DNA from 3 places in the Sporosarcina sp. FSL K6-1540 genome. Region 3 is predicted to be linked to each of the others. Evidence: riboswitches for the same ligand, from Rfam matches in the RefSeq annotation. Region 3 holds a riboswitch; each other region holds the start of a gene.
The links. Region 3 has a riboswitch for lysine ahead of dapA (4-hydroxy-tetrahydrodipicolinate synthase). Riboswitches for the same ligand answer to the same signal wherever they lie in the genome.

Region 1 (10,749 bases), 350 kb from region 3:
AAGCGCGTGCACTTGTTGATAAAGAGCAACAGAACAGTATTTATGTACAGCACAACAACACACCAGCTTACTTGTTTTTATCTGAAGAGTTGAAAGCTAAAGGTGTCATCATGACAGATATTTTCACAGCATCACGTGAACATAGTGATCTTATGAAAAAATATTTCATGACAGACGGTGTGAAGGTAGACGAGCATAAACTGACTGCACTTCATGCAGCACTTATAAACGGTGGCGTTTTCGTATATGTTCCGAAAAATGTTGTTGTAGAAGAGCCAATTCAAGTGTTGTTTTTACATGATGATGAACAAGCTTCACTCTTTAACCACGTTCTTATTGTGGCAGAAGCGAATAGTTCAGTGACGTATGTCGAGAACTATTTATCGACTGTAGAAGAAGCAAAAGGATTAGCTAATATCGTATCTGAAGTATTCACAGGTGATAATGCACAAATTACTTACGGTGCGGTTGATGTACTTGCGAAAGGATTTACAACTTATGTGAATCGTCGTGGAGTTACAGGACGCGATAGCCGAATTGATTGGGCACTTGGACTGATGAATGACAGTGATACGATTTCTGAAAATATCACGCATCTTGTTGGTAACGGATCTCATTGCGACATGAAGACAGTTGTTGTTGGACGCGGTAAACAGCGCCAAAACTTCACAACTGAAATCGTTCACTGGGGAACGGATACAGAAGGATTCATCTTGAAACACGGTGTTGTTAAAGAAGAATCTACATGTATCTTTAACGGTATCGGAAGAATCGCAAAAGGTGCAACAAGAGCGAACGCTGTCCAAGAGTCACGCGTCCTTATGTTAAGTGAAAGGGCACGCGGAGACGCAAATCCAATCCTTCTTATCGACGAAGATGATGTAACAGCAGGACACGCGGCATCTGTTGGTCGTGTTGATCCACTGCAACTATTTTACTTGATGAGCCGTGGGATTACTCAACATGAAGCAGAACGCCTTGTCATTCATGGTTTCCTTGCGCCTGTAGTCAGCAAATTGCCGATTGAAGGCGTTAAGAAACAATTGACGGAGGTTATCGAAAGGAAAGTGCGCTAATGCTCAGTACAGACATCCGCAAACATTTCCCTATATTGGACCAAGAGATAAACGGGCATCCGCTCGTTTATCTAGATAGTGCTGCGACTTCTCAAAAGCCGCGCCAAGTAATAGAAGCAATAAGCAATTATTATAGCTTTGATAATTCAAACGTCCACCGTGGTGTGCATACGCTTGGTAATCGTGCGACGGAAGGGTATGAAGGAGCGCGCGAGAAAGTGCGCAACTTCATCAATGCGAAGTCGACTGAAGAAATCATATTCATGCGCGGTACGACAACGGCTTTAAATACAGTTGCACAAAGTTATGGACGGGCGAATGTCGGTGAAGGTGATGAAATCGTCATCACATACATGGAGCATCATTCAAACATTATTCCATGGCAACAGCTGGCAAAAGAAAAAGGGGCAGTGTTGAAGTACGTCGACCTTGAGGAAGACGGCACACTATCACTTGAAAAAGTCCGAGAAGTTGTTACAGACCGGACCAAAATCGTGTCCATCATGTACGTATCGAACGTACTTGGTACGATGAATCCAGTTAAAGAAATTGCAGAAATTGCACATGCACATGGAGCTGTTATGGTTGTCGATGGTGCGCAAGCTGCTCCGCATCTGAAAATCGATGTACAGAAACTAGATTGTGACTTTTTCGCTTTTTCGGGACATAAGATGTGCGGTCCTACCGGTATCGGTGTTCTGTACGGTAAAAAAGATTTACTTAACAAAATGGAGCCGGTCGAGTTCGGCGGCGAAATGATTGATTTCGTTGGTTTGTATGAATCGACATGGAAAGAGCTTCCTTGGAAGTTTGAAGGCGGTACGCCGATAATTGCAGGTGCAATTGGTTTAGGCGCAGCAATCGACTTTCTTGAAGAAATCGGGCTAGATAACATTGAACGGCATGAACACGAACTTGCTAAATATGCAATGGAACGGATGTCGGAAATCGATGGACTTAAGATTTACGGTCCACTCGATCCTGAGAAACGTGCCGGACTTGTTACTTTTAATCTGAACGATGTCCATCCACATGACGTTGCAACCGTGCTCGATATGCATGGTATTGCCGTCAGAGCAGGTCACCACTGTGCTCAGCCGCTTATGAAATGGCTCAATGTATCATCCACGGCACGCGCAAGCTTCTATATTTATAATACGGAAGCTGACGTTGACCGCCTCGTGGACGGACTCCGTATCGCAAAGGAGTATTTCGCAGATGTCTACTAACAAATTAGATCAGTTATATCGTTCGGTCATCATGGACCATTATAAAAACCCTAGAAATAAAGGCGTCATCGAAGAAAGTAGCATAACTGTCGATATGAATAATCCGACATGTGGCGATGTGATCCATCTGACTTTACAAATAGATGATGGCATTGTTCAAAATGCAAAATTCGAAGGCGATGGCTGTTCAATTTCAATGGCATCTGCGTCGATGATGACGCAGATTGTTAAAGGTAAAAAAGTAGATGAAGCATTAAAAGCGGCCTCTATCTTTTCGGACATGATGCTGGGCAAAGATGTTGACGACTCCATCGACCTAGGTGATATTGAAGCACTTGCGGGAGTATCGAAATTTCCTGCCCGTATTAAATGTGCAACATTGGCATGGAAGGCGATGGAAAAGGGAGTCGGAAATGACTCCGAACAGTAACTAAAAGGACGGAGGAATAGTAATGGCTAAAAAAATGCCGGATATCGGCGATTACAAATATGGGTTTGCTGACAAAGACGTTTCCATTTTCCGTTCGGAACGTGGTTTGACAAAGGAAATCGTTGAAGAAATTTCAGGTATGAAGAACGAACCTCAATGGATGCTTGACTACCGCCTGAAATCATTGGAAATGTTCTACAAAATGCCAATGCCACAATGGGGTGGAGATCTAAACTCCCTTAAATTTGACGAGATTACTTACTATGTTAAACCTTCTGAAGGGGCGGAACGCTCTTGGGATGAAGTACCAGAAGAAATCAAGCGTACGTTTGATAAACTTGGTATTCCTGAAGCTGAACAAAAATACCTTGCAGGTGTTTCTGCACAATACGAATCTGAAGTTGTTTACCATAATATGAAACAAGAACTTGTCGACCTTGGAATTGTGTTTAAAGATACAGATTCAGCACTAAAGGAAGACGAAGAACTGTTCAAAAAGTATTGGGGAACAATCATTCCAAACTCAGATAACAAGTTCGCTGCATTGAACTCGGCTGTATGGTCAGGCGGTTCGTTCATCTATGTACCACCGGGCGTTAAAGTTGAAACTCCACTTCAAGCCTATTTCCGTATTAACTCGGAAAACATGGGTCAGTTCGAGCGTACTATGATTATTGTTGATGAAGGAGCAAGCGTCCATTACGTTGAAGGATGTACTGCACCTGTTTATACAACGAATTCACTTCACAGTGCTGTCGTTGAAATCATTGTTAAAAAAGATGCGTATTGCCGTTATACAACAATCCAAAACTGGGCAAATAACGTTTACAATCTTGTAACGAAGCGTGCAGTTTGTGACGCAAACGCAACAATGGAATGGATTGACGGGAACATCGGCTCTAAATTGACGATGAAATATCCTGCAATCATTCTTAAAGGCGAAGGCGCACGTGGTATGACACTTTCTATCGCACTAGCAGGAAAAGGTCAGCATCAGGATGCTGGAGCGAAAATGCATCACCTTGCACCAAATACGTCTTCTACAATCGTGTCGAAATCAATTTCACAACACGGTGGTAAAGTAACGTATCGCGGAATCGTTCACTTTGGACGTAAAGCAGATGGCGCACGCGCGAACATCGAGTGTGACACGCTGATTATGGATGACTTGTCGACATCTGACACGATTCCATATAACGAAATCCTGAATGATAACATTTCACTTGAACATGAAGCGAAAGTTTCTAAAGTATCAGAAGAACAGCTCTTCTACTTGATGAGCCGCGGAGTTCCTGAACTTGAAGCAACTGAAATGATCGTTATGGGCTTCATCGAACCATTCACAAAAGAATTGCCGATGGAATATGCTGTAGAAATGAACCGTCTTATCAAGTTTGAGATGGAAGGTTCAATCGGGTAATTATCATATCGAAAAAACCGGCCACTAGGGTCGGTTTTTTCGTCTTTACATATATTTGGCCACACCTGTGGATTAACCAAAGTAACCAGTGAATAACAGGATTACCTACTACGCGCTACGTGTATAATTGACTTTGGAACGCTTTGGATAGAATGACTTCTATACGATTACCGAGATGTCTGGATGTGTAGGGATGCGACAAAGTCGCATCCCTACACACTCTTTTCGGTGATCGTATGGTGGTCCTTCAACCGTCGCGCTCCAAATGCATGAATACACGAAGTGCTAAAGCTTTTTGGGACGAAAGAATAGCGGGGCTTATTATCTGGAGAAAAAGCCGCCAAAGATGCAATTTTGGCGGCTGAAACTTTCTATATAGTTTTTTCTTTTTTTAGTAAAGAAGTGTCACTTTCTATAAGGTATCACATGATTACATGCATACTCTTTGCTAAAAGTAAGCAAGGAGCACATTGTACAATGTGCAAGAGTGCCCGAAATTGCATCTTCGGGCACTTACAATCACTATAGAAAGTCAACTATTCGTTTCATTCAAACATAACTGCACTTTTCACTCGAACATTGTAGGAACGCGACAGGCAACTATTCACAACAAGATTACTGAAAAAAGTGTAACTAGAAGTGACGGAGTCACTTCTAGTTACACTAGGCCCCCCTCAGTAAATCTGTCATGAATAATTCACCGAAAGCGAACCGAAAATGATCCAGTGAAAATGGATTTTCCCAAGCCCTACTCACCAATATTTCATGCAAATAAATGGTTAATCAACAGACGTGATATTCGGCACTACTTATTTAGAATTAACTAGGTGGTATACTTCATCAAATCTGTTGTCTAAATATGTTAATATAGATAGTACCGATTCATTTGAAAGGAGGCAGAGGAATGATCCAAATCGGATTAACCGGTTGGGGTGACCATCCGGACGTATATAACTCTTCCTCTTCGAAGAAAGAAAAATTAATTGATTATAGTGCACACTTTCCAATCGTCGAACTGGATGCTACTTTTTATGCCATTCAGCCGGAGCGTAATATTCGCAAATGGATTAAAGAAACGCCAGATAACTTCCGATTCATTGTCAAGGCTTACCAGGGTATGACTGGGCATCATCGGGGTGAACTCCCGTATGCATCTGTGGATGAAATGTACAATCTTTTCCGGCTATCGGTTACACCACTTCAAGAAGCAGGCAAACTCGCGATGATTCTTGTCCAATTCCCTCCATGGTTTGACTGTACAAAAGAGAATGTTGAGGAAATTCGCTTCGTTTGCGCTAAATTGCATGGATTCGATATCGCCGTTGAATTTAGGCATCAGTCATGGTATTCACCCAAATTTCAACTAGAAACTCTGTCTTTTTTGAAGAAACTGAACGTAATTCACTCGGTGTGCGATGAACCGCAAGCAGGGCAGGGGAGTATTCCACTAATAGCAAATACCACTCGTCCGGATAAGGTTCTTGTTAGATTGCACGGCCGTAATGTAGCAGGGTGGCGCAACACTACGGGTGATGATAAAGCATGGCGTAAAGTTAGATATCTGTATAACTACAATGACACTGAGCTGAAGGAGATTCAATCAGCTGTTCAAAAATTAAAACAAGAAACGAATGAGGTTTTCGTCATTTTTAACAATAATTCCGGCGGACATGCAGCACAAAACGCGAAACATTTTCAAAAAATGCTCAATATCAACTACGAAAGTCTGACGCCGAAGCAGCTTGACTTTTTTGAAGGAGAATTTTGATGGAATTTATTTTATTGGCCGTTATCGGTCTAGCATCTGGAATTGTTGGGGCACTTGTCGGATTAGGTGGTGGTATCATTCTGGTGCCAGCAACACTTTACGTTGGCATTAACCTTGGCTTAATCGATGGAATTACACCGCAAACCGTCGTTGGGCTATCTGTTATTATGATGATCTTTACGGGCTTGGCGTCGACAATTTCCTATATGAAGACAAAAACAATTGATTTCAAAAGTGGGTTCATCTTTTTCTTAGGAAGTGTTCCCGGGACACTTATCGGTGCATTTGTGAATAAAGGACTTGACCTGCCATCATTCAATCTCTATTTTGGTATTTTACTTATTCTATTATCGACGCTTCTTCTGGTACGTAAATATTTGAAACCGGTCAGCTGGTTTGTCAATCACGGCAAAAAAAGAACTTTCACGGATAATACAGATCAGACTTTTATTTATGGGTACCCTGTTTGGTTTGCATTATTGCTGACATTTGGCGTCGGATTTGCATCGGGTCTTTTCGGCATCGGAGGAGGTTCAATCCTCGTACCAGCGATGATTCTACTCTTCTTATTCCCACCGCATGTCGCAGTCGGTACATCTATGTTCATGGTGTTTTTATCAGCTCTCGTCAACTCAATCACGCATATTTCACTTGGCAATGTACCGTGGCTTTATACGATTCCAGTCATTCCAGCAGCATATATCGGGGCTAAAATAGGTGCTCGGTTAAATCAAAAGATGAAATCGGAAACGCTTGTTGTTGCACTGCGAATTATCCTGCTCTTACTAGGAATCAGATCGATTATTGACGGACTTATGGGGTGACATATGAATCACAAGGTTGAAACAATTCATTTCTATCATACAAATGATATCCACAGTCATTTTGAAAGCTGGCCGCAAATTAGTAGGCTTCTTTGTGACAAAAAGCGCGAGCATTTAATAGAAGGAGATGCTTGTTACCATTTTGACATCGGAGATCACGTTGATCGTTCTCATCCATTTACGGAAGGGACGAAAGGTCAAGGAAACATCCGATTGTTGAATGAAGCAGGCTATGATGCGGTAACAATCGGCAACAACGAAGGAATTACCATGTCGAAAGAGGCTTTATCTACTCTTTATAAGGATGCCAAGTTCGATGTCATTCTAAGTAATTTATACGAAGAAGATGGTAGTCGTCCAAAATGGTTGTTACCTTATAGAATCTACGTTACTGAGCAAGGGACAAGAATTGGTGTTATAGGAGCTACTGCAGAATATAAAGCCTTCTATTTGAAGCTCGGCTGGCAAGTGACGGCGCCTCGCCAAAATTTAAAGCTTGTTGCTGAAAGCATTGCTGCTGAGACGGATGTAATTGTTTGTCTATCACATATGGGAATCCATGAAGATGAAAAGCTTGCAGAAGAATGTTCAGAAATCGATGTCATTTTAGGCGCGCATACGCATCATCTATTTCATGACGGCAAATTGATTGGTAATACACTTTTGGCTGCAACAGGTAAATACGGTGAGTATGTTGGTCATGTAACCGTGAAATTTAACACGGATGCTAAAGAACTTTTACAAATGGATGCGGAACTTGTCAGGACAGATTCGATTGAAAGCAATGAAAAAGATATTGAAAAAGTAAATGATCTAATCAAAATAGGAAAGCAGGCAATGGAGGAACAAGTTTTTTATAATCCTTCTCACTTATCTCAAAATCTATTTGATGTTAGTTCGCTGTCCTCTTTCTTTGGTAGAGCGCTCATTGCGTATTCTCAAGCGGATTGTGCCATGTTTAACGCAGGAATATTTCTAGGTAGTCTCGAAAAGGGGTGGGTGACAAAAGAGGATTTACATTCACTTCTACCTCATCCAATCAATTTATGTCTCATTACACTCGATGGATCAGAATTGAAAGAAGTCTATGAGCTGTCATTAACGAAAGAGTGGCCGCAAATTGAAATCAAAGGACTTGGTTTCCGTGGCTCGTTAATGGGTGCGATGATTCATGAAAGACTTTATAAAAATAGAAATGATCAGCTTTTTGCGGGCAATCGGGAGGTTGTATCAGGTCAAAAATATACACTTGCAACACTGGATATGTTTACTTTCGGTTTTTTCTTTCCATCGCTTAAACATGCAGAAATAGAGTACTATATGCCTGAATTAATCAGGGATGTGCTTGGTTGGTACGGAACCACACTAATTAAAGAATGAACGACTACCTTCCTGCATAACGTATAGTAGGAGGAGTCGTCTTGAGATTTCACGGCCAAGTTACTAGAAAATCCAGGAAGAAAAAACGCAAATTGTTACCCCTTCTTATTCCTGCAATTCTTATCGCAATTGCCCTTTTTATTTACATTATTAATGCAAGGCTTGCCCCAATTTATATTCAATATGCAGAGGTACAGACAGAAAAAATCGCGGCCCATGTTATCAATAAAGCCATCAATTCCAGGACTGCCAATGTACTTGATGTCAATGATATCATTGTAAACGTCCCGAACGATTCTAAAGGGATGGTGAAATTCAACACTGAAATCATCAACAGAGTATTAGCGGAGACACATGGTCTTGTCGAGTCCCATCTTCAACAGGCTGAAGCGGGCAATCTAGCTTTATTACCAACAGATGAGATAGAATTTGATTCGCAAGCAATGAAACGTGAAGAGGGAATTGTCTTTTTTGTCCCTCTTGCTCAAGCGGCAAATATTCCACTACTAGGGAACTTAGGGCCTAAAATACCGATTCGTTTTCATGTCATAGGTCAAGTACAAGCGACTATAGATACAAAAATTAGTGAATTTGGTATTAACAATGCCGTTGTTGAAGTGAATATATTATTAACAGTAAATGTCCAAATCATTGTCCCACTTGCAACAAAGCAAAGTGTAGTGACACAGAAGATTCCGGTAGCTATGGGACTAATTCAATCAACAGTACCTCAAATCTATACGACTGGTGGTGGGGATCCGCCATCGGTCGAAGTTCCAGCCCCTCCCGCGATAGAGGAATGAAAAGGGACTTGAAAATGGTGTGGATAACTGATAGGCTAGTAGAGGATTGAAATATCGATTGGGTAGAGGCTGCATTGCTTATTAGTCACACACGCGAGATTGACACCGATGACCGTGTGTAAAAGGAAGCTTTGCCGAAGTTTGGTAAGATCGTCGGGATCTATCAGGCTGGGGTTATTCCGAATAGGGATAACACTGTCATACATTTTTGAACATGTATGATGAGCTACAAGTCGTGAGTTAGATAAGCAGTATTAGTTATCCAACAAACGAAACGTAGATAAAGCCGGCTCCTGATGCACTCTGCTGAGTGTAATTAGTAGCCGTTTTTTTATTCCCCCTATACAGGGCCTCAACCCGACTAAATGGAGGAATAGTAGATGATAGGAACATGGGTATCAATTTTACCACCACTAATCGCAATTATTATGGTGTTTGCAACTAAACGGGTGCTGTTGTCGCTCGGAGCAGGAATAGTCTCAGGTGCTCTGCTGGCGGCGTCGTTCGGACCTGTTGAATCATTAAAAAATTTATTGGAGTCAGTTAAGGCTACATTTTGGGATGGTGGACTGAATACAGGGAACATTTACATTATCCTTTTCATCCTTCTATTAGGGGTTATCACTGCATTTGTTAGTTTATCCGGTGGAAGCAGGGCATTTGCAGAATGGGCAGTGCGGCACATCAAAACAAAACGTGGTGCAAAACTGCTCACAGTATTTCTCGGTATAGCTATTTTTGTGGATGACTATTTCAATGCATTGGCAGTTGGCCAAATTGCTCGTCCGATTACAGATCAGCATCGAGTTTCAAGAGCAAAACTAGCTTATTTCATCGATTCAACCTCAGCACCGATTTGTGTCATTTCACCAATTTCAAGTTGGGGTGCCTTTTTAATAGGCCAACTTGCACTTATATTTGGTGGTGCTGCAGCGATTAGCTATTCACCACTATCTGCCTTCATTATGATGGCGCCTATGAATTTTTACGTTATTGCAACACTTGCAATGGTGTTTTTCCTTGCGTGGACCAATTTCGATCTATTCGAAATGAAGAAACATGAACAACTTGCTACAGAAACAGGTCAATTATTTGATCCTGCTAAAACAATTCCAGGTCAGTTAAAAGAAGACTTCCCAGTACACGCACATGGCCGCGTTCGGGATTTAGTCGCACCAATCGTCACACTTGTTGCAGTGACATTTGCGGTTATGATTTGGACAGGTTATTTAGCCGGCGGATCAATGAGCCTTTTGTCAATTTTTGAAAATACGGATGTCTCTCTTGCATTACTGTCGGGTGGAATTATCGCCACGCTAATAGCGGTAGTATTATATATGCAACAGATGAAAAATAATGAAACGGCAAGCTATTCTCTTATTGGCAGTGCCTTTATAAATGGATTGAAAGCAATGATGCCACCTGTGCTGATTCTTATTTTTGCATGGTCATTATCATTCCTGATAGGAAAATTGGAAACAGGCTTATATTTATCAGAGCTTGTGTTGAAATCGAATATATCGGTTTCATTCCTGCCGGTCATCATGTTTATCCTTGCTTGTATTATGGCCTTTTCGACAGGTAGCTCATGGGGGTCATTTGGTATTCTTATGCCGATTGCAGGAACCATAATGATTGACGCGGCACCGGAAATGTTACTGCCAGCACTTGCAGCAGTACTTGCGGGAGCAGTTTTCGGCGATCATGCTTCACCGATTTCTGACACAACGATTCTATCTTCTACAGGTGCAGGCTGTAACCATATAGATCACGTTGCGACACAGTTTCCTTATGCATTAATCTGTGCATTGGTGGCCAC
Region 2 (10,749 bases), 990 kb from region 3:
TAATCATTGCAAGCGGTTTCAATATTTATCCACGGGAGATTGAAGAGGTTCTTTATGAACATGAAGCGATACAGGAATGTGTTATCGCGGGTATCCCAGATCCGTACAGGGGCGAAACTGTCAAAGCCTATATTGTCTTGAAACAAGGAGCTACTGTAACGGAGGAAGAGCTTGATAAGTATTGTCGAGAGAATTTAGCATCGTTTAAAGTGCCGCGACTTTATGAATTCCGTTCAGAATTGCCGAAAACAGCTGTCGGGAAAATTTTACGCCGTGCTTTGATTGATGAAGAAAAAGAGAAAGCTGAAAAGGAATTACTTCCACTGTGATGTAATGCTTGACATAGTAGCCGTTAACAACTAATATGAAAATATGAATGAATCATCATTCATATTTTCTTTTTGGTGGTGATATATAGATATGAAACGAGATAGACCAAAATATAAGCAAATAGTAGATGCGGCAGTCATTGTCATTGCTGAGAATGGATACCACCAAGCCCAAGTTTCGAAGATAGCAAAAGAAGCGGGGGTTGCTGACGGGACAATCTATCTTTACTTCAAAAATAAAGAAGATATCCTGATATCTGTTTTTAGAGAAAAAATGGCGATTTTCGTAAATAACGTCGAAGTTATATTGAAACAGGATATTGATACATCTGAAAAGCTATTCAGACTGATTGACAGTCATTTTCGCATTCTACATGAAGACCGTCACTTGGCAATTGTTACGCAACTAGAACTTCGTCAATCGAATAAAGAATTACGTCTTCGTATTAACGAAGTCCTAAAAGAATATTTAACGCTCCTAGATGCAATTTTGAAAGAGGGAATCGTGAATGGGGCGCTAGACGAAGGCCTTGATATTCGACTTGCTAGACAAATGGTATTTGGTACAATTGACGAAACAATCACTTCATGGGTGATGAATGATCAAAAATATGATTTAATGAAACTATCACCCGAAGTACATAGGCTGATTATGAATGGAATGAAAGCGTAACTTGAATCAAGTTAAGTAGCCTCTGGCGGATGTCGCAAATTTTGAAGTGGGTTCGGGAAGGCAACCAAAGTTCGCCGCGTCCTGCGGCAAAGGTTGCATACCTGCATCCAGCAGGCATAATTCAAAATTTGGACGCAATTACGCCGAGGCGTAGTTGATGGAAAGTGGGGATGAAATGGAGTTTCTAACAGTAGCAATTGATGATGGGGTAGCTGTTGCGACAATTAACAGGCCACCCGCGAATGCGCTTTCACGCGCACTCATACTGGAAGTGAATGCATTACTTGATCAAGTGGAGAACGACGATTCTGTACGAGTCATTGTCTTTCACGGAGAAGGCAAGTTTTTCTCGGCTGGAGCAGATATTAAAGAATTTACATCTGTCACTTCAGGCGAAGAATTTTCAAAACTTTCCGCAAGCGGACAAGAAGTTTTTGAACGGCTTGAACGTTTCTCTAAACCGGTTATTGCCGCTATTCATGGCGCGGCACTGGGTGGTGGGCTTGAACTAGCGATGGCCTGTCACATGCGGATTGTAACTGAAAATGCGAAACTGGGCTTGCCGGAATTGCAATTGGGTCTAATCCCCGGTTTTGCTGGGTCACAGCGTCTTCCGCGTTACGTCGGCATGCCGAAAGCAGCGGAGATGTTATTAACGAGTGATCCAATCAGTGGGATAGAAGCAGCCCGTCTAGGACTTGCCAATCATGCTTATACAGATGAAGAACTCCTGCCTAAAACAATGGAGCTTGCTAAGAAGATTGCTAAGAAGGGTCCTGTCGCAGTGAAAGCTGCACTAGAGATGCTGCAATTTACGAAGCATCCTTCTTATTATGAAGGTGTGAAAGCAGAAGCTGATTCATTCGGTGAAGTTTTCGTCTCTGAGGATGCAAAAGAAGGAATCCAAGCATTCCTTGAAAAACGTGTACCTGTATTTAAAGGGAAATAATTAAAAAGTTAGGGAGGCCTGCAATATGAATATTTATGTACTAGTAAAACGGACATTTGATACAGAGGAAAAGATCACGGTTTCTAACGGTAAAATTTCTGAGGATGGTGCGGAGTTCATCATCAATCCTTATGATGAATATGCAATTGAAGAAGCTATCCAGGTACGCGACGCAAATGACGGCGAAGTAACTGTCATTACAATCGGTGGAGAAGACGCGGAAAAACAACTTCGAACAGCGCTTGCAATGGGTGCAGACAAAGCGGTTCTAATCGATACTGAAGATGACCTTGATGAAATGGATGAATTCACATCTGCTAAAATTATTGCTGAGTATTTGAAAGATAAAGAAGTAGATTTGATTCTTGCAGGAAACGTTGCAATTGATGGCGGTTCTGGACAAGTTGGTCCACGTGTGGCTGAACTTCTAGGCATTAACTACGTAACGACAATTACGAACCTTGAAATCAACGGTACATCCGTCAAAATCATTCGTGATGTTGAAGGGGATTCTGAAACAATTGAAACGTCACTGCCATTACTAGTGACTGCTCAGCAAGGTCTTAACGAACCACGCTACCCGTCACTTCCAGGTATTATGAAAGCGAAGAAAAAGCCGCTTGAAAAGCTTGAACTAGATGATCTTGACCTAGAAGAAGATGACGTAGAAGCGAAAACACAAACAATCGAAATTTACCTTCCGCCGCAAAAAGCTGCTGGACGTATTCTTGAAGGCGAAATTTCTGATCAAGTGAATGAACTTGTAAATCTGCTTAAAAATGAAGCTAAAGTAATCTAATCAGACTTTTAATTGTAATGGAGGGACTATAAATGTCTAAAAAAGTAGTAGTACTTGGGGAAGCACGAGAAGGAGCTTTGCGTAACGTTTCATTCGAAGCGATTGCAGCTGCTAAAAAGATTTCGGGAGGCGGAGAGGTTGTCGGGGTATTGCTCGGCGATGCTGTTCAGTCACTTGCAGAAGAAATGATTCATTACGGAGCAGACCGTGTCGTTACTGTGGAACATCCACATTTGAAACTATATACTTCTGACGCATTCAGCCAAGCGTTTATGGCGGTTTACGAACAAGAGAAACCGGAAGCTATTGTGTTCGGTCACACAGCTTTAGGGAAAGATTTGTCACCTAAGATTGCTAGTAAACTAGCATCAGGTTTAATCTCTGATGTAACTACTATTGAAGGCGAGGGCGATGCTGCGGTATTCATCCGTCCAATCTTCTCTGGTAAAGCATTTGAAAAAGTGAAGAACAAAGACGGACTTCTATTCATCACAGTACGTCCGAATAACATTGCGCCTTTAGAGCACGACGCAGGCAGAACAGGCGACGTAGCTGCACTATCTGTTGATGTTACCAATCTTCGTACAATCATTTCAGAAGTTATTCGTAAATCGACAGAGGGTGTCGATCTTTCAGAAGCGAAAGTTGTTGTTGCAGGGGGCCGTGGCGTGAAAAGTGCGGAAGGCTTCGAACCATTGCAAGAACTTGCGACACTTTTAGGTGGAGCAATCGGTGCATCTCGTGGAGCGTGTGACGCGGATTACTGTGACTATTCTCTACAAATCGGGCAAACTGGTAAAGTTGTTACACCGGACTTGTACATTGCTGCAGGTATTTCGGGGGCAATCCAACATATGGCAGGAATGTCTAACTCGAAAGTAATCGTGGCAATCAATAAAGATTCAGAAGCGAATATTTTCAAAGTAGCAGACTATGGAATTGTTGGTGACCTTTTCGAGGTTATTCCGATGATGATTGAAGAAATTAAAAAAATTAAGACAAACTAATTTAAAGTGAAGCTCCCTCAATAGTGGGGAGCTTCTTTCAATAACTAAGCATATATTTAGCCCGTCATATAGCTGCATGCTATAATACAGACATAGGTTATCTATTAAGAGGAGGAAAATTTATTATGGCTATTATTCACGCGACTGATCAGAGTTTTGACGAAAATATTAAAGAAGGACTTGTCCTTGTTGACTTTTGGGCACCTTGGTGTGGACCTTGTAAAATGATCGCTCCAGTTCTTGAAGAACTAAACGGCGAAATCGAAGGTAAAGCGAACATTGTTAAAGTTGACGTTGATGACAACCAAGAAACAGCTGGTAAATATGGTATCATGTCAATCCCTACTTTGGTTCTTTTCAAAGATGGAGAAATTGTTGACAAAGTTGTCGGCTTTAAACCAAAAGAAGCACTTGCTGAATTGATTGCAAAACACGCTTAATTAGTAACTTAATTTAGCAGAAGTTCAAAATCTGGGCGAAATATTTTTTGCGATGAAAGCGAAGCGGCAGTCGCAAATAGCCGAGATGTATTTGATAGAATAACCGGGTCCTTCATTGGCACCCGGTTTTTTGGTAGGTGAATTAGATGAATGAGTTAATCGCAGAAAAGTTGGCCATATTACCGGAGTTGCCAGGCTGTTATTTGATGAAAGATAGGCAAGGGACAATCATTTATGTGGGAAAAGCGAAAGTGTTGAAAAATCGGGTTCGTAGTTATTTTACGGGTAGCCATGATGCTAAAACACAGCGACTTGTTGGAGAAATCATAGACTTTGAATATATTGTCACTTCAACCAATCTGGAAGCGCTTGTCCTCGAGTTGAACCTTATCAAACAGTATGATCCGAAATATAATATCATGTTAAAAGATGATAAGACCTATCCATACTTAAAATTAACGGCAGAGCGTCATCCGAAACTAATCATTACGAGACAAGTGAAAAAAGACAAAGGGAAATACTTCGGTCCGTATCCTCATGCTTTTGCCGCCGGTGAAACGAAAAAGTTGCTTGACCGGCTCTATCCTTATCGAAAATGTCATACGATGCCTGATCGGGTCTGTTTGTATTACCATCTTGGCCAGTGCCTCGCCCCTTGTGTCAATGAAGTGGAATTGGAAACGTACAAGGAAATGGTTGATGATATTACCCGCTTTTTGAATGGCGGCTATAAAAGTGTGAAAAAAGAATTGACGGAAAAAATGGCTGCAGCTGCGGAGAATTTGGAGTTTGAGCGCGCGAAAGAATACCGCGATCAGATTGTTAATATTGAAGCGATTATGGAAAAACAGGCGATGACGATGAGTGATTTCACTGATCGTGATGTCTTCGGATTTGCTGTGGACAATGGATGGATGTGTGTTCAAGTCTTTTTCGTCCGTCAGGGAAAGCTAATTGAACGGGATGTATCGCTATTCCCGGTTTATCAAGAACCGGAAGAAGAACTGCTAACGTTCATCGGGCAGTTTTACGGTAAGTCCCAACATTTAATCCCGAAAGAAATCCTGTTGCCTCAGGGAATGGATAGTGAAATCGTCCGTCAACTTCTAGATGTCAACGTCTTCATTCCGCAGCGCGGTAAAAAGAAAGATCTCGTCCATCTAGCCATCAAGAATGCTGAGATATCATTGAAAGAAAAGTTCCAACTTATTGAACGACAAGAACTTCGTACAATTGGCGCATGTGAAGAACTTGGCAAGGCGATGAATATCACCATACCGTACCGTATTGAGGCATTTGATAATTCACATATGTACGGTTCAGATGCCGTCTCTGCGATGGTGTCATTCCTTGATGGGAAACCGAACCGTAAAGACTACCGAAAGTATAAGACGAAAACTGCGGCAGCACACGATGACTATGCGGCGATGCGTGAGGTTGTAAGGCGGCGTTATATCCGTGTGCTAAAGGATGATTTACCATTACCTGACCTTATCGTTATAGATGGTGGTAAAGGTCATATGGAAGCGGCCAGGGAAATCATTGAAGATGAGTTGAACTTGTCGATTCCAATTGCTGGACTTGCGAAGGACGATAAACACCAGACGGCGCAACTTCTCTATGGCAATCCGATTGAAATGATCCCGCTAAAGAGAACGAGTGAAGCGTTTTACTTGTTACAGCGAATTCAAGACGAGGTGCACAGGTTTGCAATTACTTTCCACAGGCAACGGCGCGAAACTAATTCATTGACATCAGCGCTCGATGGATTACCAGGCGTCGGACCGAAACGGAAAACATTATTACTTAAACACTTTGAATCTATGAAAAAGATTCGTGAAGCATCCGTTGAAGAGCTGCAACAAGCGGGCTTGCCGAAGGTGGTTGCGGAATCAGTGGAAACGTATTTCCGTGAAGAGGCATTGCGAGAAGAGAAGTAATGTGATAGAGTGAACGCACTGAGTTTTTTCACTAAAAAATTGCATATGTAGTGAAGATAGAGGTGCGGATACCAATAGTAAATCTCCGGAAGGCGGCAGCCTGATGAACGGGATTGAAAGGAGTATTCGCCGAAGCGGACCAATCGGCTGTCACGATTGTCCTGCTGGATTTCCATTGAATAAATGGAAGTCTGTCAGGTATAAAAATACCTGGAGAGCTATCTGAACGGGGCGGCTCTTCGGCGAGCGCTCCAATCGGACCGGCTCTCATACTTATGAGGGCCGTTTTTGCGTTCAGGGGGAAATTGGAGGGAATAATTATGGAACGAATTGTAATGAAATTTGGTGGCACATCAGTTGCGAACCCCGAGAGGATTGCACGCGCTGCAAAGCTTGTACAAGGTGAAGTAAGTCGGGGGAATCAAGTTGCGGTTATCGTCTCTGCAATGGGGAAAACAACGGATGATCTTCTAAAGCTCGCCGTGGAAGTTAATCCGAAAGCGGGCCGCCGCGAACTTGATATGCTACTTGCGACAGGGGAGCAAGTAACAGCATCCCTTTTAGCGATGGCAATTGCGGCACAAGGTTTGGAGGCTCGCTCATATACAGGGTGGCAAGCGGGTGTAACGACAGAGTCAGTTCACGGCAATGCGCGAATCGAGCAAGTCCATGCAGATAAGGTTGTATCGACGCTTGAATCGGGTGCTGTTGCAGTGATAACCGGCTTTCAAGGTGCTGACAGCTCGGGTGAGTTGACAACACTTGGTCGCGGGGGATCTGATACAAGTGCTGTGGCGATTGCGATTGCAATTGATGCAGCTATCTGTGATATTTACACAGACGTTGAAGGGGTATTTACGACAGATCCAAGATTAATTGGACAAGCGAAGAAACTTGAGGAAATATCATATGATGAAATGCTTGAAATCGCGAATTTAGGCGCAGGAGTACTTCACCCAAGAGCGGTGGAGTTTGCCAAGAACCATCAAATGCCGCTTCGGGTCAGACCTGCACATATGGAAGGTGAAGGAACGATTATCAAGGAGGAAATTGATTTGGAAAACAATTTAATTGTTCGGGGCATCGCCTTTGAAAGAGATATTATTCGGATTACAGTTATGTATGACGTTCCATACAATGGCTCGCTTGCGAATATATTCACTGCACTTGCGGATCACCATGTTAACGTCGATATTATCGTCCAGACAATTATGGAAGGCGTACAGCCGTCTGTGTCATTTTCCATTAAGAAAGAGGATTTTGCAGAAGCTATTAATGTTTTGGAGACAGAAAAAGAAGCCCTTGGTTACAACAGAGCCGACTTTGAAGTGGGTCTTGCGAAAGTTTCAATCGTTGGAAGTGGAATGGTATCCAACCCAGGAGTCGCTGCACAAATGTTTGAGATACTCCGTAGTGCATCAGTTCCTGTGAAAATGGTTAGTACGTCTGAAATCAAGGTATCCGTAGTTATTCCAGAATCGGATATGGAAATAGCGGTAGCGGCGCTTCATAAACAATTCGGGTTAGACAACGACTGAAATAATTTGTTATGTCTATTGTTAACCATTTTATTGCAAGTGCCTGAAGACAAAGGGCGCTCTATCACTTTTAATAAAGCCTTCCTTGTAAATTTTAGTTAAGACTATACAAGTTACAGTGCAATTCCATATAGAAAGTGACACTTCCTTAAAATTAAAAAGGAAATGCTATATAGATGGATTCAGCAGCCAAAATTCCATCTTTGGCTGCTCTATTATGGATTGGAAAGTGCTTATTCATTCGTTCCCAAAAACCCCTCATGCGATTAACGAGAAAACTGTGAGAGGTGCAACCCAACGGAAACTGTACATAGAGTGTTTCATCATGAAAATAAGCAGTAATTTACTGGTTATTTTTAGTTATATATGTTGACATAAAGAAACCTCTGAACAACGCACGGCGCATGGAGATGCCTTCGCTGGAGATCATATAGAATCAATAGTTCAACATATATAGATTAGTTGTATGAAAAAGAAGATGCGCCCGATTTAAAGGATGCATCTTCTTTTTCATGCCTCAACTTTCGTTTTTAAGTCCCATTTGACTTGGAAATGGATGAGACCATCCTTTGCGTTAAATTCTCCGTAGCACTCAGTGAGCAGTCCACTAAATTTCTGGTACTGTTGTGCAATGAAACCGGCTTCAAGTTGGCAAGATCTGTTTTGGGCATTTGTAGCGAAATCATTTTTTAAAGAATAAAAAGCCTCGTCTTTCAACGTCTTTTCAAGATGAAGTGGTCCCCATCCGGCTTCTTGAAAGAACTCAGGAAGTTCATCAATACCAAAAATCGGGAATTTTCGAGCTACTTCTTTTCCGGCCCAATAAAGGATTTCATCTTCATGTTTCCCGAGGATACTTGGCAACACGTGATCTCGTAAAATTTCATAGCCAAAACGGGTTGGTGAATCATATGTAGTATTTTCCAATCGAATATGCAACCCTTTCGGTTAAATGATAGCGTTAATGAATCCAAGAGAATAATAATATATTAAATTCGGGCGTGTCGAAAAGCCCACATCGTCTTGACCTCTTCAAAACTGAGGAGTACAATGGTTATGTCATAATATTGTACCACGAAGAGGTACGTCGTCAACGGTCGCTTCATGTCGAAATGATGACAGAGGCGCACTGAAGGACTCAGTTAATAAAGGAGGGTAAAAGACTTGTCGAGAGAATCAGATTTTTATTTGCGTCGTCTTCATTCACTGCTCGGAATCATTCCAGTGGGGCTTTTTGTTGCCCAACACTTAGTGATTAACCATTTTGCCACACGCGGCCCAGAGGCATTCAACACTGCATCCAATTTCATGGGTAACTTACCGTTCGTACTGTTTCTTGAATGGTTCATCATCTACATCCCACTTATGTTCCATGCGTTTTATGGTGTGTACATAGCTTTCACAGCGAAAAATAACGTAAAGCGTTACGGGACTTTCCGAAACTGGATGTTTATGCTACAACGAATTACAGGAGTATTCCTAGTCGTGTTCATCGCATGGCACATCTTCCAAACAAGAGTTCAAAAAGCATTGGGAGATGAAGTTGATTACGATATGATGGCTGACATCTTATCGAGTCCATTCATGCTTGCGTTCTACATTGCAGGTGTCCTTGCAGCTACATTCCACTTGGCGAACGGCGTTTGGTCATTCCTAGTAAGCTGGGGAATTACACAATCTCCACGTTCACAAACCATCGTTACGTATATCTCAATGGCAATATTCCTAGTGCTTTCTGTAATCGGTATACAAGCACTACTTGCATTTGTTTAATTTGAATCAGCAGAAATCCCTGCTGATTCAAATTTGGACGCAATTACGCCCAGGCGTAATTAAATAACAACTTAACTAAATGACTACGAGATCACCTATAATTTGAGGAGTGAAACAATAATGGCAAAAAGCAGATTGATTGTCGTCGGCGGTGGACTAGCCGGCCTGATGGCAACTATCAAAGCCGCTGAAGAAGGTACGCCGGTTGACTTGTTCTCCATTGTTCCGGTTAAACGTTCCCACTCTGTATGTGCACAAGGCGGCATTAATGGTGCAGTAAATACAAAAGGGGAAGGCGACTCACCTGACATTCATTTCGATGACTCTGTATACGGCGGAGACTTCCTTGCGAATCAACCACCAGTTAAGGCAATGACGGATGCAGCACCAGGAATCATCAGTTTATTGGACCGGATGGGCGTTATGTTCAACCGTACGCCAGAAGGATTGTTGGATTTCCGACGTTTCGGAGGTACAATGCATCACCGTACGGCTTTCGCTGGTGCGACGACAGGACAGCAGCTCCTTTACGCACTAGACGAGCAAGTTCGAAGTCATGAAGTTGCTGGCCTTGTGACGAAATACGAACACTGGGAATTCCTTGGTGTTATTCTTGATGAAGAAGGTGTTTGTCGCGGTATTAAAGCGCAAAACATGAAAACGATGGAGATTCAAGCCTTTAAAGGTGATGCAGTTATTATGGCAACAGGTGGACCTGGAATCATTTTCGGGAAAACGACAAACTCTGTCATCAATACAGGTTCTGCAGCTTCTATCGTTTATCAGCAAGGTGCACACTACGCGAATGGTGAATTCATACAAATTCACCCAACAGCAATTCCAGGAGACGATAAACTGCGTCTTATGAGTGAATCGGCACGTGGTGAAGGTGGACGTGTCTGGACTTATAAAGACGGCAAGCCTTGGTACTTCCTTGAAGAAAAGTATCCGGATTACGGTAACCTAGTACCGCGTGATATCGCAACACGTGAAATATTTGACGTTTGTGTTAACCAAAAACTTGGTATCAACGGTGAAAACATGGTGTATCTGGACCTTTCCCATAAGGATCCAAAAGAGCTTGATATTAAGCTTGGCGGAATCATCGAAATCTATGAGAAATTCACAGGCGACGATCCACGTAAATTACCGATGAAAATCTTCCCGGCTGTCCACTATTCAATGGGCGGACTATGGGTTGACTATAATCAGCAAACAAGTATTCCAGGTCTATTCGCGGCGGGCGAATGTGATTATTCACAGCACGGTGCAAACCGTCTTGGCGCAAACTCACTCCTTTC
Region 3 (10,749 bases):
AAAACCAAATTTATTCCCAATGAGCATTTACGATAATGTTGCCTATGGTCCAAAGGGGCAAGGCATAAAAAATAAAAAAGAATTAAATCGAATTGTGGAAGAAAGTTTACGCGGAGCCGCGATTTGGGAAGAGGTAAAAGACCGTCTTAAAACATCAGCACTAGGTTTGTCTGGTGGTCAGCAACAACGTGTTTGCATTGCACGTGCCATTGCGATGAAACCAGATGTTATATTAATGGATGAGCCTACTTCCGCACTAGATCCAATTTCTACGTTAAAAGTCGAAGAACTAATCACGAAATTGAAAAAAGATTATACGATTGTTATTGTTACTCATAACATGCAACAAGCTGCACGAATCTCTGATAAAACAGCATTTTTCTTAAATGGAGAAGTTGTTGAATACGATGATACAGATAATATTTTCTCTACGCCAAAAGATCAAAGAACCGAAGATTATGTCACAGGTCGATTCGGATAACAGGGGGTAACAAAGGATCATGCGTGAAAACTTCGAGAAAAATTTAGAGGAATTAAAAAGTAAAATCACCGAAATGGGTGAACTATCAATTATTGCCTTAGAAAAATCAGTTAAAGCCTTGAAAACACAAGATGTTGAAATTGCTATAAAAACCATGGAGGGAGATACAGCAATAGATAAACTTGAAGTGGAAATTAACCAGTTTGCAATCTGGATTATGGCAAAAGAAGCGCCTATTTCAAGGGATTTACGCGAAATTATTGGTGTACTTAAAATTTCGTCTGAAATTGAACGGATTGCGGATTTTGCCGTAAATATTGCAAAATCAACCATTAAGATTGGTCAAACAACATCTTTACTGGAAATCACACATGTAGAAAAGATGAAAGACATATCAATTGAAATGCTCCGAAAAGCACTCCAATCTTTTTTAGAGGAAAATATGGTACTTGCTAAAGAAGTTGGCGACTTAGAGGATGAAGTGGATCAATGCAGTCGTGAAAACTATAAAAAACTGACTACGTATCTAAGTGAACATCCAGAAGAAACAAATCAGCTTGTCCAATTATTATTTGTAAATCGTTATCTTGAAAGAACAGCAGACCATATCACAAATATCGCTGAAAGCGCAGCATATTTGATTAAAGGTCAAATATATGATTTCAATTCATAAAATAAAAACGGAGGAGAAAAATGAAAAATTTTCTCCTCCGTTTTTATTTAAGGTAGCTCGTAATAAAAATTAAGAGTATTCTATACATAATAAAAAAATAGGGGAGGAAACTAGTATGACAAAGAGAAACAAGGAGTTGTCACTAGAACAACGTGAAGAATTACTCGAAATATTGAAAGCTCGTTTTGAGAAAAACATGAATCGCCATAAAGAACTTGAATGGAGTAAAGTCCAAGCGAAGTTGGAAGCGAATACTGAAAAACTATGGTCGCTTAATGAGATGGAAATAACCGGTGGTGAACCGGATGTTGTTGGTCATGATAAAAAGTCGGGCGAATATATTTTTTATGACTGTTCAATAGAAAGCCCTAAAGGCCGTAGAAGTGTTTGTTACGACCTAGAAGCGTTGGAGTCAAGAAAAAAGCATAAACCAGAAAATAATGCTCTTGATATGGCTTCCGACATGGGCATTGAGCTTTTAACGGAAGAACAATACCGGGAGTTGCAGGAACTTGGAAAGTTCGATATGAAAACATCGAGCTGGGTGCAAACACCTGCCAATATTAGAAAACTCGGAGGGGCTATCTTTTGTGATTGGCGCTACGACACTGTCTTTGTGTATCACAATGGAGCAGAATCCTACTATGCTGCCAGGGGGTTCCGTGGCTCGCTGAGGGTCTAAATTTCGCACCCACTAAGCTTATAGACGATGAGATAGAGTGATGGGTGCCAGGTTCTTATTGATTTGTGAATTGTTTTAGAACCTGGTACCTGTCACAATGGTTTATTAAGAAGTTACTTTTTCATGGATATCTAGTGCTCGTTGTAGTGAACTTAGTTGTTCATCGCTTAAAGGAATCATAGGTAAGCGGACACCACCGACAGGGATTCCTTTTAAATTCAAAGCTGCTTTTACAGGTGATGGATTTGGAGCAGCAAAAAGTGCTTTCATTATTGGTAGTAGTCTACGATGAACCTTAGCTGCCTCTTGAATATTGCCGCTTTTGAAATGTTCAATCATCGTTTGCATTTCATTTCCTATAACATGGGATGCTACAGAAATAACACCTGTTCCACCAATTGATAACACTGGAATTGTTAAACCATCATCACCGCTATACAATGAAAAATCTTCAGGTGTATGAGTAATAATTTCGACCATCGCATCTAAATCACCGCTTGCCTCTTTAATAGAAACGATATTAGGTATTTTTGAAAGGCGAATGACTGTTTCAGCAGATATGTTGACAACACTGCGTCCGGGAACATTATAAAGTATAATCGGTAAAGATGTGACCTCCGAAATTGTCTTAAAGTGTTGATATAATCCTTCTTGAGATGGGTTGTTATAGTATGGCGCAACGAGCATAATACCATCGACACCTACATCTTCTGCAAGTATTGTTAGTTCAATTGATCCTTTTGTGTTGTTCGAGCCTGTACCAGCAATCACCGGAATTCTGCCATTCACAACGTCCACTGCAAACTTAAATAATTTGACCTTTTCTTCTTCTGTTAACGTCGGAGACTCTCCTGTTGTACCAGATACCACTAAGCCATCTGTTCCATTAGCAATTAAATAATTAATTAAGTTTTTTGTAGCTTGAAAATCAATTTCACCATTTTCATCAAAAGGAGTCACCATAGCAGTTAATACTTGTCCGAAATTCATTATTTCTCCACATCCTATAATTTATTTTAAAAAAATAGAGGAAGAAGGGCAGTTAGTGAATGAACGCAAAAAAGCAACAACAAGGGCTCGTTGTTGCAGTAGAAATAATAAATTATTTCTTTGCATAAGATAGCCCTCCATATAGTTTCCTATATGACAATTCTGTGTTTATTCAACACAGAACCAGCTTCAAGAAAATGAGATTCTCTCCACTTCGGCAAATTCCCCTTTCCACAAATGTCACAGGATCTCATCATCCTCCACGTGTGTACTGATGGTCTTTGCGCCTCTATCCTTACTTCAAAATTTTTGAAATAAGTGAATTTCTAATTAGACAAACCTTACCTCTATTCTAACGCAATTGCAAGGGAAAGGTGCCGAGTTCTAGAAAGGTTCTGAATTTAATGGGGACTTGATATTCTTTTAAATGTTATTTCGTCTGTTGATGACCCATTTATTTGAATAAAATACTAGTGAGAAGGGCTTGATGACCTTCATTTTCACTGGACTATTTCCGGCTAACTATTCATGACAGATTTACTGAGGGGTACTAGCCATACATTTTTTAGTAATCCTGTTGTGGATAGTAGCCTGTCGCGTTCCTGCATTGTTCAAGTGGAAAATGCAGCTGTTTTGGAAGAAATGAATAGATGACTTTCTATAGAGAGTGTAAGTGCCCGAAGATACAATTTCGGGCACTCTTGAACGTTGTATAATGTGCTTCTTGCTTACTTTTAAGAAAGACTATGCATCTAATCATGTGATGCCTAATAGAAAGTGACACTTCTTTACTATTAAAAAAGAGAAAATCATAAAGAAAGTTTCAGCCGCCAAAATTGTATCTTTGGCGGATTATATCCAGATAAGAAGAACCGCTGTTCTTTCGTCCCAAAAAGTAGTTGTACACGTAGCGTTTGTTGCCAGAATGGTTAATACACACTAAGATGAATGTATCAGGAAGCGAATCGATGGATTGTGGCTAAGAATAGAAAGAAAACAGCGGATTAGTTAATAAACAAGAGTTAGGAATAAATGTATAAAGGTGATGTTAGTTATGAAAGTTGAAATTGAAAATGAAATTATAGAATTTAATGTTCAGTATGGAAATAGGAAGAAGCTAGCGATTCAGATAGATTCGTTTGGTTTCATAACTGTTAAAGCTCCAAATGACACAAGTAAAGAAATGATTGTCAGTGCCATTGAGAGCAAAGGGAAAAGGATACTAGAGAAAATACATGAAATTGAAGTAGCTCGAGAAGCCCCTAAGGCAAGAGAGTATCACGCTCAAGGGAAGTTTTTATACCTTGGGAAAGACCGTTTTCTTCATGAGTTAATAGATAGTAGTGAGTTAAATGAAGAGGTACTTAAAAGAAATCTCAAGAAGTTCTATATCGCCAGCTGTAGGACGATTATAGAAGAACGGATAAAAATATATCAAAAACAACTAAAAGTAAAGCCTAAAATCATCGAAATAGTAGAGTCTAAAGCCAAGTGGGGTAGTTGTAGTTCGGATAAAAAGCTAACTTTTAATTATCGTCTAGCTATGGCTCCGGTTGAAGTCATCGATTATGTGATAATCCATGAACTTTGTCATATACTTCATATGAATCATGATCGCTCATTTTGGAGACGTGTCGGAAGTATTATGCCGGATTATAAAGAGAAGGAAGAGTATTTGGCGAGGCATGGGTATTCAATGTCACTTTAATAAAAACGATCACATTTCGAAATGTGATCGTTTTTTTTGTGTTCGAAAACGTATTCTCTATTGTTCTTGGTGATGTTTTACTTGTAGTTCCCCGATGGTTGAGGTCACAACTTACTTCAATTTGGTTAAATTGGAAGAGGTGAACGGATCCAGGGGATTTTAACCAATTTATCAAACTCGCATTGTTTTCTGCGAATTTAAATTAGTTTATGGTATTATTTACCTTGTATGGGAAGGTGGGAAGACATGAAAACTGAAAAAATCATTAAGACCACATTAGAGATAGTAGGTTTTCCGTTTGTAATGGCAAACATGTATTTTGATAAGAAGAATAGGGTAAGAGAAATAGGTGATTTAGTAAATATAAAAGATAGGGTAGTTCATACTGTTGTTTCTGAATGTGAAGAGACTAAATGTACTGTAATATTAGACGCGGGGTTAAGTTGCTGTTCAATTGATTGGTATTATATTCAGCCTCAATTGTCTAAGTTTTGTAGGGTAATCTCATTTGATAGAGCAGGATATGGTTGGAGCACTGCAATAGAGAAAGCATACACAAGCGAAGATGTTGTTAGTGATTTATCGGAGATTTTAGAGAAACTTCAAATAAATCCACCATATATCTTAGTAGGACATTCCTTTGGGGGTTTAAATATGCGATTATTTGCTAGTAAATATCCAAATAAGGTAGCATCTTTAATCTTAATTGATTCTGTTCATGAAAATAGATATTTGAGTGCTGAATGGGACACTGTTCGAAGGAAAATGCATAAGAAAAATCTCAAGTTATTCAAGTTCGGTTATCTCACCAGTGGTTTAGGGCTTCCGAAACTATTAAAACTTCCTGTTGGAAGAAAACAACTTCCAGAACCATATCAGAAGTATATTAAGTATATAGGATACCGTTCAAAATCTTATGAAGCTGTTTTTAAGGAATTTCTATATAGCGAAAAATCTGCTATGCAACTTAAAAAGTCCGAACCACTGAATTTAAACTTATCCGTAACAATTTTAAGTTCTAATAATATAGACCCAATTTGGATTAACCAACAAAAACTTCTTAGTAATTTGACAAATAATACTGTGCAAATTAAAACTAACAACAATCATTCAATACATTTAGAAAACCCAGAATTAGTTATAGATACTATAAGCAGAGCTGTAAAACAGTTAGATGACAATATATCTTTGTTGTGCTAAGGGATATTTAATCGCGTTATTGACTGGTGTCACGTAGTTGTGAATAGGAGAAAAAAGATGTAGTAAATTGAAATATAGTGCTTGTGAAAATGTAAAAAGGTATTTCGAGTTGTTTGGGCAGTTTGTATCTTTCACTAAGGAGATGGAATATTATTGGGAAACCCTTTAGGTATCGTGGATTGGGTAGAACAAAATGAAGTTATAGATGATCTATTAATTCAAGGAGACACCTTAACCATGCACCCAATGGAACATGGATTTGAAGCTGAAGTCATGAAGATATGTTCAGGTAAAGATAGCTTTGTATTGAAAGTGTGGAGTAAGAGTTCCAAACCCGATATTAGTTTTCAATATCGATTATTGAATGTCCTATTGGAACGAGGATTATCAGTCTCTAAACCATTAGGCTGGGGGATAAATCTAAACGGAGATAAGGTGTTGTTAACAACATTTGACGGAATACCTGTGCTTAAAGCAAACGAAAAGAAAATGACAAAGATTGCAAACATCTTATCAAAAATACATCAAATTCCCGTTAAAGAGATTGGAAATATAAAACTTCCAAAGTACGATTTCATTGACTATTTTTTTCCTGGAGTAAGAGAACACTCTGACATATATAAAGCATTGATTTCTCTTGTACAAACAACCCAAATAAGGCAAGAACATATTATTCATGGCGATTTTCATGTGAATAACATTATGGAGGAAAATGACCAGTATACTGTAATCGATTGGACGAATGGGCAATTAGGGGACCCGAGATATGATTTTGCGTGGTCACTTACTTTACTGAAAATATATGTCTCAGAGCGATATGCTTATGTGTTTCGTTCTGCTTATCTTTTAGAAAAGGATATTCAGCAGAAGGAACTTGAAGTTTTTGAAGCCTTGGCTTGTCTCAGGTGGCTCGTGCTTAATAGAAGTGGTGGGGTACCCAAAGATTCTAATACAATAGAAAGAGTAAAAGGTTTAGTGACAAATAATCCTTCTTTAAAAGAATTTGAGTTTACTATATAAAAGGAAGGGGATGATTATTTCCCCTTCCTTTTATTATGTCATACGCAACGAATGTCAATTTAGATATGTAGCTCTAGAAATGAATACAGTTACATCTTAATTTATTCTACCGTCAGCACCCAGCGCACGTTGAATGCGTTACATGGTTGGAGATTTAATTATAGATTAATAAGGAATCAAACCCATTAAAAATAATCTCTTTACTATAACTGGGGTAAAGGTTTATTGGGTATTCATGTATTGCAAAAGGTACTAGGTTAAAAACAATTCCCAATTGTTTTTAACCTAGTACCTTTTTTGTGTCCAGTATTCGACTCAATAACAAATCACTTAATCCTCTCGGTACTCAAATTATTATTAATTGATTTGATGTTTGGCATGTTATTAATAATGTGAAACGAAAATGCATTCTAGAAAGAAGTGTTTTTTGTGTGGTAACGAGTAATTGAATACGAATGTAATTGATTCCAATACGGGTTTTAATTAAATTATTTCTTTCAGGATTTGTAAGGTGAGAAAAGCCTGAATTAATAAGGGGTGAATAACATATTTTTTCAGTAATCAGACTATAACACATTTAATAATAATAAGGTATTCATTATTTTTATATAAACGAAAAGTGAACTTGTTGAACGTTTTGTGACGTAATTACTAGCCTTTCGGTGAAGAATTGATGAAGTTTTGATGAAGTTCGCTTTAGGTAATTGTTTTTAGTATTTCATTATAATAAGATGAAAATGTGTTGTGAGAGTAACCGACTAATATGTTTTTTTATTATGCTACTAAAGCTTATAGAGTAAAAGAAAGGGGTACCTTCATGAGAATGAAATGGACTTTTTTAGGTTTGATTATCAGTATTATCGCAGTGTTAGCTGGCTGTGAACCAGTAATGGTTATGGATCCAAAAGGGCCGCAAGCTGAAACGATTTCTAATGTTATTTGGATATCGATTGCTACCATGGCGTTGGTTGTGGTCGTGGTTTTCGGTATGTTGGCATACATCGTAATAAAATATCGTGCGTCGAAACAGAGCGCAGATTATGAGCCCCCACATATCGAAGGTAATCCGGTGGTTGAAGCGATTATTGTTGGTATTCCGGTTCTGATTATCATTTTCCTTTCAATCATCACTGTCAAATCCACTTATGAAGTTGAGGCGACACCAAAGGGTTATGAAGGTCAAAAGCCATTGGTTGTTTATGCATCTTCCTCTGACTGGAAATGGCATTTCAGTTATCTGGAAGAAAATATCGAAACGGTTAACTATTTGTATATCCCAACAGATCGACCGTTGGAATTTAGACTTTACTCATACGGACCCATCACGAGTTTTTGGATTCCACAACTTGGCGGACAAAAATATGCAATGTCGGACATGGTGACCACGTTACATTTGGCAGCTAGCGTTCCGGGAGAATACATGGGGAGAAATGCAAACTTTAGCGGTAAAGGGTTCGCTGAGAATATATTCCATGTGGAAGCGATGCCTGAATCGGAATTCGATAAATGGGTAGAAGAAGTGAAAGCGACTGCGGATACTCTTACTGAAGAGAGATTTGAAGAGTTATTAGAACCGGGTCATCTTGGCCAATTAACGTTTAATAAAACTCACTTGGAATTCTCACCGGCTCCAGAAGGGGAGCATGGGGGACATCAACATGGATCAAGTAATTCCGATGATAAAGCAAAAAAAGACGAATCTACCGATGTTGATGGTGGATCAGACATGGAACATCAACATTAAAATTTCCAAACAAATCACTTTGCATATAGAGTCTAATTTTTGAGAGGAGTCATAGAAGTATGGAGTACTTTGATCGTTTTGCGATTCCACATCCAAGTCCTGCGATTTACGCATCAATGGTTGCCATTGGCCTAACCATGATTGCGATTCTCTTCGGATTAACATATTTTAAAAAATGGGGTTATTTATGGCGTGAATGGCTGACGACCGTAGACCATAAGAAAATCGGTATTATGTACCTAATTGCTGCTTTGATAATGCTATTCCGTGGTGGAGTAGACGCAATTATGATGCGGGCACAAACTGCTGTACCTGACAACAAGCTGCTAGATGCTCAGCATTACAATGAAGTTTTCACCACACATGGAGTTGTTATGATCATTTTCATGGCTATGCCATTTATCTATGCATTTATGAACTTCGTTGTTCCATTGCAAATTGGAGCGCGCGATGTAGCATTCCCTCGTTTGAATGCACTTAGTTTCTGGTTGTTCTTTATGGGGGCGATGTTATTCAATATTTCATTCGTAGTTGGTGGCTCTCCTGATGCCGGCTGGACTTCGTATTTCCCACTTGCAGGGAATGACTTCAGTCAATCTGTAGGAACCAATTATTACATGCTGGCGATTCAGATTGCCGGTATTGGTACATTAATATCAGGCATTAACTTCACGACTACGATACTCAAAATGAGAGTACCTGGAATGAAATTGATGAAAATGCCAATGTTCACATGGACTGCTTTAATCACGAATGCAATTGTCGTTTTCGCATTTCCTGTACTGACAATTGCGCTTCTATTGGGAACGATGGATCGGCTATTCGGCACAAATATCTTTACGATGACAAATGGCGGGATGGATATGCTCTGGGCGAACCTGTTCTGGATTTGGGGACATCCGGAAGTTTACATTCTGATTTTGCCGGCATTCGGTATTTATAGTGAGATCATTTCTACTTTTTCCCGTCGTAACCTTTATGGGTATAAATCAATGGTTGCATCGATCGTAATCATTTCGTTTTTCTCATTCTTGGTTTGGACTCATCATTTCTTTACAATGGGACAAGGTCCACTGACAAACAGTATTTTCTCAATCACGACAATGGCGATTGCCGTTCCGACCGGGATTAAGATATTTAACTGGCTGCTTACGATGCGTAAAGGGAAAATTGAATTTACTGTTCCGATGCTTTATACAATAGGATTCATTCCGATTTTTACAATCGGTGGAGTGACCGGGGTAATGCTTGGTATGGCCAGTGCCGACTATCAATACCATAATACGATGTTCTTGGTTGCGCATTTCCACTACACAATTATTCCTGGTGTTGTCTTCGCGATGATAGCTGGTCTCACGTATTGGTGGCCGAAAATGTTTGGCTTCATGTTAAGTGAAAGAATTGGGAAATGGGCATTTTGGTTTATCGCGATTGGCTTTAACGTAACATTCTTCCCAATGTTCTTCACTGGATTGGATGGACAAGCACGTCGGATGTACACGTACTCTGAAGCATCGGGGTATGGAGCGCTTAATTTACTGTCCTTTGCTGGAGCAATTGTACTGGCGATAGGCTTTGCTTTAATTGTCTATAACATCTATCACAGCATTCGCTATGCATCAAGAAATATCAGTTCAGATCCGTGGGATGCACGTACGTTGGAATGGGCCACTCACAGTCCGGTGCCATCGTATAACTTTGCGAAGACACCTCAAGTTAATTCAATTGAAGCGTTCTGGGATCATAAGAAAAAAGGACAACCATTATTCAAAGATGAAATTGAAAAGATTCATATGCCGAATAACAGCGGTATGCCGTTCATCATGAGTTGTATTTTCTTCGTATGGGGCTTCTCGCTCATATTCAACATGTGGCTTCCTGCAATTCTTGCGACAATTGGAATCTTTGCGTGTTTGGCTTACCGTTCATTCGAGAAAGACCACGGGCATTACATTTCCGTTCAAGAAGTAGAAGACACTGAAAAAGATTGCGAGGTGCGGGCTGATGAAAACAGATAACTCGCTTCCACTTGAATATGGTACAGAACAAAATAAATTGAACATTTTAGGTTTCTGGATTTTCCTTGGAGCCGAAGTAATGCTGTTTGCAACACTTTTCGCAACCTACTTCATTTTAGAGCATCGTACGGGCAACGGACCGTCCGGAGCTGAGATTTTTGAACTCACTCCAGTGCTCTTTGAAACGATTTTACTGTTAACAAGTAGTTTTATGATTGGTCTTGGTGTTCATG

Region 1: another riboswitch for lysine. It lies ahead of MKY15_RS12480 (Na+/H+ antiporter NhaC family protein); the one in region 3 lies ahead of dapA (4-hydroxy-tetrahydrodipicolinate synthase).
Region 2: another riboswitch for lysine. It lies ahead of MKY15_RS15570 (aspartate kinase); the one in region 3 lies ahead of dapA (4-hydroxy-tetrahydrodipicolinate synthase).

Annotation. Positions count from the first base shown of each region.
Region 1 covers NZ_CP152018.1:2,644,901-2,655,649, forward strand. The annotation lists gene sufD (Fe-S cluster assembly protein SufD) at 1-1,076, shown strand, start outside; gene MKY15_RS12445 (cysteine desulfurase) at 1,076-2,305, shown strand; gene sufU (Fe-S cluster assembly sulfur transfer protein SufU) at 2,295-2,735, shown strand; gene sufB (Fe-S cluster assembly protein SufB) at 2,758-4,155, shown strand; gene MKY15_RS12460 (DUF72 domain-containing protein) at 5,060-5,923, shown strand; gene MKY15_RS12465 (sulfite exporter TauE/SafE family protein) at 5,923-6,747, shown strand; gene MKY15_RS12470 (bifunctional UDP-sugar hydrolase/5'-nucleotidase) at 6,751-8,127, shown strand; gene yunB (sporulation protein YunB) at 8,169-8,930, shown strand; lysine riboswitch at 8,986-9,167, shown strand; gene MKY15_RS12480 (Na+/H+ antiporter NhaC family protein) at 9,311-10,749, shown strand, end outside.
Region 2 covers NZ_CP152018.1:3,289,529-3,300,277, forward strand. The annotation lists gene MKY15_RS15535 (AMP-binding protein) at 1-329, shown strand, start outside; gene MKY15_RS15540 (TetR/AcrR family transcriptional regulator) at 421-1,002, shown strand; gene MKY15_RS15545 (enoyl-CoA hydratase) at 1,178-1,951, shown strand; gene MKY15_RS15550 (electron transfer flavoprotein subunit beta/FixA family protein) at 1,977-2,750, shown strand; gene MKY15_RS15555 (electron transfer flavoprotein subunit alpha/FixB family protein) at 2,783-3,757, shown strand; gene trxA (thioredoxin) at 3,883-4,197, shown strand; gene uvrC (excinuclease ABC subunit UvrC) at 4,344-6,137, shown strand; lysine riboswitch at 6,187-6,366, shown strand; gene MKY15_RS15570 (aspartate kinase) at 6,458-7,675, shown strand; gene MKY15_RS15575 (YslB family protein) at 8,186-8,602, opposite strand; gene MKY15_RS15580 (succinate dehydrogenase cytochrome b558 subunit) at 8,840-9,448, shown strand; gene sdhA (succinate dehydrogenase flavoprotein subunit) at 9,569-10,749, shown strand, end outside.
Region 3 covers NZ_CP152018.1:2,298,957-2,309,705, forward strand. The annotation lists gene pstB (phosphate ABC transporter ATP-binding protein PstB) at 1-481, shown strand, start outside; gene phoU (phosphate signaling complex protein PhoU) at 501-1,154, shown strand; gene MKY15_RS10670 (DUF4256 domain-containing protein) at 1,270-1,836, shown strand; gene dapA (4-hydroxy-tetrahydrodipicolinate synthase) at 1,942-2,826, opposite strand; lysine riboswitch at 2,949-3,126, opposite strand; gene MKY15_RS10680 (SprT family zinc-dependent metalloprotease) at 3,881-4,534, shown strand; gene MKY15_RS10685 (alpha/beta hydrolase) at 4,781-5,734, shown strand; gene MKY15_RS10690 (aminoglycoside phosphotransferase family protein) at 5,888-6,754, shown strand; gene qoxA (cytochrome aa3 quinol oxidase subunit II) at 7,572-8,498, shown strand; gene qoxB (cytochrome aa3 quinol oxidase subunit I) at 8,558-10,516, shown strand; gene qoxC (cytochrome aa3 quinol oxidase subunit III) at 10,503-10,749, shown strand, end outside.